One region of the Aureibacillus halotolerans genome, then DNA from elsewhere that is predicted to be linked to it. Evidence: predicted binding sites of a transcription regulator. Region 1 holds the regulator's gene; the other holds the start of a gene.
What was found. Region 1 encodes CtsR, which represses protease genes until heat stress. Its sites were predicted from a motif close to ATGGTCAATAAAGGTCAAACA; they were not measured.

Region 1 (3,190 bases):
CTGACGGATACTAATCGATCGAGGCCTTCTCTTCAATTGATTTTTGTTTCAACCGTGTGTGTCGGTATCTAGTTTTGAAGGATGATCTTTTTTCAAAAAAGCTATTGACTTTTCGAAAGAAAAGCGATATACTCATCCTTGTCATTTTAATAAATTGTCTGGTGGCGATAGCGAAGAGGTCACACCCGTTCCCATGCCGAACACGGAAGTTAAGCTCTTCAGCGCCGATGGTAGTTGGGTTTCCCTGTGAGAGTAGGACGCTGCCGGGCAAAACAAACAGAGAGGTTACGCAGGATGCGTAACCTCTTTTTGTATTCTATTCTTTATGAAACTTGAAAAGACATGAGTTGCTCTAGTGCGCATACACTGTTTTAGTAGTAAGAGGAGGGATATGAATGGAAGGTAATGAATGGATACACATTATTGAAATACCAGAAGATTTTCATGTTATGCTTGTACGTATTCTTGTCGCTCTCGTGTTAAGCGGACTTGTTGGTCTGGAACGGGAAGTAAGCAAAAGACCAGCAGGATTTCGAACGCATATATTGGTTGGTATGGGTGCTTGTATGATGATGCTTCTATCATTATACGGGTTTGAAGAGTTCATTGAGAACTATGACAATGTTCAATATGATCCAGCGAGGATTCCTTCTTACGTCATTAGTGGTATAGGCTTTTTAGGTGCAGGCACGATTCTTGTGAAAGGGGCAACGATTCGTGGGCTAACGACCGCTGCTTCAATATGGGTTGTTGCAGGACTAGGCTTAACAGTAGGCGCAGGTCTATATACATTAGCTATTCTTTCAACTGTTGTTGTGCTGTTAAGCTTGATGTTTCTCAATCGATTAGAAACACTCCTTTTTAAGCATGGTGCAGAGGAAATCATTCATATCGTTGTTCCAAAAGATGGGCAGCATTTAGCGGAGTTGTTACGTATTATTGAAGACTATGGAAAGATTCGCAATGTGAGAACAAAGGATTTAGTTGCTGGAGACGGGAAAGAGCGACTAAAAGAATACAAGTTCACAGTTTTGTTTGCTGAATCTGAAGGACGCATTAAGGTGTTGGATGCATTGTCCATCGTGGAGGTTGTTAAAGAAGTCTATTAGATATCAGATGATTAAGACATTTCGTTGAGGACATAATGAAGAGAAGGCTTCATATTTGCAAATGGTTAGCGATCGAACGTATAATAATCATCATAGTCAAAAATAGTCAAAGTCCTGAATTGAAGGGAGGGAAACGATGAAAAACATCTCAGACATCATAGAAGACTACCTTAAACAAGTTTTTCAGTTATCTGAGAACGATGCGGTAGAAATTAGGCGGCATGAAATAGCAGATCGTTTTCAGTGCGTACCCTCTCAAATTAATTATGTGATTAAAACAAGGTTCACTGTGGAAAAGGGCTATATTGTTGAAAGTAAACGTGGCGGTGGAGGCTACATTCGGATTACGAAGATTGAGCATGAGGACCACCTGCATATGCTAGATCAAATGCTACGATTGATCGAAGGAAACGGATGTACTCAAGCGTCAGCGGGGCATATTCTTGGCCGTTTATATGAGGAAGGGGCATTGAGCAAGCGTGAGTGTCAGATTTTATTGAATCTCATGGATCGTTCTGTGCTTGATTTGCCGATAGAACAACGGGATATATTACGAGGCAGAATGCTTCAATCTATTCTGCAAACTCTTAAATATAAAATGTAAGGATGGGGGAGCTACATGGAGTGCGAAGTTTGTCATCAACGCTCCGCTACAGTTCATTTTACACAAATTATTAATCATGAGAAATGGGAGAAACATTTGTGTGAGGTATGCGCTCAGGAGCGAGAAGACCAACCGTCTCAAGGGCATCACCAAGGTTATACCATTCAAGATTTATTATCAGGCATCTTTGGTTACGGACAGGACGCATTCGCGTTTCATAAGCAGAAACAGCACGTCACGTCGAATGAGCCTCTTTGTCCAAAATGCAATATGACCTATGCACGTTTCCTCAAAACAGGAAAATTCGGCTGTGCCCAATGCTATGATACGTTTAAAGACCGATTAGATCCTGTTTTACGACGTGTTCATGCAGGGAATACAACACATAAAGGGAAAATTCCAAAGCGTGCAGGACAGGAATTAAACGTAAAACGGCAAATCACTGAGTTAAAAACGGCCATTCACGAGCTTATCGATAAAGAAGAGTTTGAAAAAGCCGCGGTTCTTAGAGATGAAATTCGTTCCTTACAAGGGAAGTTGAAGGAAGGGGATCAGTAACGATGTCGTTGCATAAGTTTATTCAACAGGCGTTAAGTCCCTGGCATCTAAAGGGAGGGCCCGATAGTGATATTGTCATGAGCTCCCGTATCCGCTATGCCAGGAACCTGAATCGTTATTCCTTCCCGACCGTTGCAGGAAGCGAGGAATTGCAAAACGTTCTAAACCAAGCGAAAACAAATGTAATGCCCCATGAGTATGGGGATGTTGGGCGTTTGTCTATGCTAGAAATGAGCGACCTTAAAAATATTGAAAAGCGTGTCCTGATGGAAAAACAGCTCATATCTCCCAATTTGGCTGGATCAGAGAAATCCTCAGCAGTATTGCTGTCTGACGAAGAAAACATTAGTTTGATGGTGAATGAGGAAGATCATTTTCGTTTGCAGTGCTTGTTCCCTGGTTTTCAGCTGACGGAAGCGTTGGCTGCAGCCAATCAAATGGATGACATCTTAGAAAATCATTTGGAGTACGCATATGATGAGGAAAAAGGATACTTAACAAGCTGTCCAACCAATGTTGGCACAGGCATGAGAGCATCCGTAATGATGCACCTTCCCGCACTAATCATGAGTGGAAGAATGAATACGATTATATCAGCAATTAATCAGCTAGGCATTGCGGTTCGTGGAATTTATGGAGAAGGCTCTGAAGCCCAGGGAAATGTATTTCAAGTGTCGAATCAATTAACATTAGGAAAATCTGAAGAAGACATCGTTGACGATCTGCAAAGTGTAGTTTATGAGCTGATCCAAAAGGAACGGGAAATGCGAGGCGCTATGCTCGATACATCTCGGGTTCAATTGGAAGACAGAGTGTGGAGGTCCTATGGCATTTTGTCACACAGCCGTGTCATTCAAAGTGCTGAGGCTGCTAGCTGTTTATCAGATGTAAGGCTAGGCATAGACCTTGGTTTCATTGA
Region 2 (3,190 bases), on a different contig from region 1:
AAGAGGCTTTTGAGACAACCCCTTTTGAATGACGCGCTCGAAGGGATTCGAACCCCCGACTGACGTGGTACCGGAAACCACAGGAAACTATGTACGATAACCGTCGGTGTATCAACATTTCTATACCGAACCGCTAATTTACGGATTCGGTATAGATTTCTACAGTGGCTTCACATACTTTCTTACTAGTTCATTTATTTCTTTTGTTGAAATGTTCTGTTTATCTGATTTAGAATACACGGTTAATAGATAAATTTCATTATCTGAAGTGACCAGATAATAAATAATCCTGAATCCCCCACGCTTACCAGTTCGCCCACTTACATTAGCTGACCGAACTTTAAAGGCTTTATTATTAGGATGTTTTAAACCAGGAATAGCATTACCTACCAAGTCGCCATTTTGTAAACTCGTTAATACGTCCCCAATATCGTCTACTGCCTTCGGATGTTTTTTAGTTAAATTACGTAGAGCTCTATCAAAACTTTTAGTAGGTATTATTTGATAATGGTTCATCTAATTATAGATTACCTGAATCCCTATCTTTTTTGATTTGTTCAATCATTTCTTGCCAAGATGTTTTTGGTTGTTTGCCACTACGAATTCTTTCCACTTCCTCAAACGCTTCAGTGAGTGATTCGGTTACCGACAATTCTTTCTTAGTTACAGACATGTCTTTGTCCTCCTCACTTTTTCTTTTGCGCACAACAACACCTCCCAAAAGGTCTTATCATTGTACGCAGAAACCAAATAAAAGATACCATTTTATAGGGGTATCTGTAGTATAATATATACCAACTTAATGAACAATAGTAAACTTTCTGATTAAATAATGCAAGATCTGGAGTATAAAGAAATACACTACATTCACTGAAACGAATGTTATAATCTCTTAGCACTCAATGATTCGGAACCAATAAAAAATAATGGGGCAGAATCGACCTAGACCGATTCCCTCGTATGACGAAAAAACCATAACTGCTAGGTTTTACCATCCACATTCCCCATTAAAACAACCTTGACGCGCTCGAAGGGATTCGAACCCCCGACTGACGTGGTACCGGAAACCACCGCTCTATCCAACTGAGCTACGAGCGCATGAGTATTTTCATAAAGTGACAAAGGTAATTATACGGCATCCTACGTTTGGACGCAAGAGTGAAATGAAAAAGGGATGGGGTCAGATGATCATATGCATCCATGTACTTTGATACCTATCAATAAACACTCAATGCGATCCACAATGCATATATCACGCCAGAGGAGGATCACAAATCGCAGCAGGAAAAGAAAACACGACGAGGTCTTCTTGAGTCGATGTTGCACTTGTACCCTTTAGGGTGAAAGCGAGCGTATGACCGCGAGTATTTAAATCAACCGTGGTGATGATCCAAAGTTTTTCATAAAATTTAATTCCTGAAATTAACTCCGACCACTTTTAGGACAATGCAGACCCCATATTCACTCCACTCCTCACTTCCTCTTCTGTTTACCAACTTAAGTTCCCGGGAAGGATGAATAAAGGTATCTTTCGTCGAATACATGATACAATGATGTTTGAGTACTCTTCAATGAAGCGTATGATTTGACCTTCATTGACCAAATGAGTATGATGACTACATACTATTTAAGTAACTTTAGGAGGAATCGTTAATGAATCTTATTCCAACAGTCATTGAACAAACCAACCGCGGTGAACGTGCATATGACATTTACTCTCGATTATTAAAAGACCGTATTATTATGCTCGGAAGTGGCATTGACGACAATGTGTCAAACTCAATCGTCGCTCAGCTTCTATTTTTGCAAGCCGAAGATGCAGAAAAAGACATCTCCATTTACATTAACTCCCCTGGGGGTTCAATTACAGCAGGAATGGCCATTTATGATACGATGCAATTCATCAAGCCTGATGTGTCGACCATCTGTACTGGCATGGCGGCATCAATGGGAGCCTTCTTGCTTGCAGCTGGAACGAAAGGCAAGCGCTATGCACTTCCAAATAGTGAAGTGATGATTCACCAACCGCTTGGCGGAACACAAGGTCAGGCGTCAGACATTGAAATTCATGCAAGACGTATTATACAAATGCGCGAAAAGCTCAATGAAATCCTTGCTGAACGTACAGGACAGCCGATCGAAACCATTCAACGTGATACAGATCGTGACAACTTCATGACTGCAGAAACTGCCGTAGAGTATGGCATAATTGACTCAGTGATGTCACGTAAATAAAAGTAGAAATAGGATGAAGCGACAATGAAGTTGCCTCATCTATTTAAAAAAGCGACTGGGTTCCCAGTCGCTTTTTTTTTGCTTAAAAATATTTAAGCCACATCTTCTTTTTGTACAAACGAGACAAGCGCCTCAACCGCTTCCTTTTCATCTCTGCCTTCTGCTGAAATGGTGACTTCCTGATCAGCGCCAACGGCTAAGCTCATTAACCCCATAATGCTTTTCGCATTTACTTTCTTCGATCCTTTTTGCAAATACACATCAGCAATGAACCGATTGGCTTCTTGAACAAATATCGCTGCCGGGCGAGCACGCAGTCCTGTTTTTAATTGCACCGTAACTTGTTGTTGTGTCAATGTAATTCCTCCCCTTTATTGAAAGCGCTTTTATATTTAAGATATATGCAACCGGAAGAAAAAATGTTTCATTTTTCGACCGGTCGCCGCCTCATTAAAAAACATGACATTCTTTACAGACAATAGCACTGTCTACTATTTATGTGGTCACACTCTTTCGGGCAATTGCCCTCGTCTTAGTTTTTCGGCAAAATCATCTATTTTCTTTAATCTGTGATTAATGCCAGACTTGCTTATGTTTCCATTCGACGTCATCTCACCAAGTTCCTTCAAAGAAACCTCTTGATACTTCACTCGAAGCTCAGCAATCTCTCTAAGCTTATCAGGTAAGGCATCCAGACCAACAGTCCTTTCAATGAAATGAATGTTTTCAACCTGTCGCAAAGCAGCACCAATCGTTTTGTTCAAGTTCGCTGTTTCACAATTAACGAGACGATTGACCGAATTTCGCATATCACGAACAATGCGGACATCTTCAAAGTGCAGCATGGCCTGATGAGCTCCTATCACAGTGAGGAAGTCAGATATTTTTTCGCCTTCTTTTAAATAGACGATAAAACCCTTTTTTCTTTCTAATGACTTTGCATTTAAATGATAGC

Region 2: clpP (ATP-dependent Clp endopeptidase proteolytic subunit ClpP) is a predicted target of CtsR. The motif match lies at 1,583-1,603, and genes of this name have one in related genera.

Annotation. Positions count from the first base shown of each region.
Region 1 is NZ_SNYJ01000023.1:9-3,198, forward strand. Features, by position in the region: rRNA gene rrf (5S ribosomal RNA) at 158-269, shown strand; gene EV213_RS18295 (MgtC/SapB family protein) at 396-1,109, shown strand; gene EV213_RS18300 (CtsR family transcriptional regulator) at 1,246-1,713, shown strand; gene mcsA (protein-arginine kinase activator protein McsA) at 1,729-2,271, shown strand; gene mcsB (protein-arginine kinase McsB) at 2,274-3,190, shown strand, end outside.
Region 2 is NZ_SNYJ01000015.1:81,503-84,692, reverse strand. Features, by position in the region: gene EV213_RS15570 (hypothetical protein) at 160-516, opposite strand; gene EV213_RS20830 (hypothetical protein) at 521-673, opposite strand; tRNA gene EV213_RS15565 (tRNA-Arg) at 1,023-1,098, opposite strand; gene clpP (ATP-dependent Clp endopeptidase proteolytic subunit ClpP) at 1,654-2,235, shown strand; gene EV213_RS15555 (HPr family phosphocarrier protein) at 2,328-2,591, opposite strand; gene whiA (DNA-binding protein WhiA) at 2,739-3,190, opposite strand, start outside.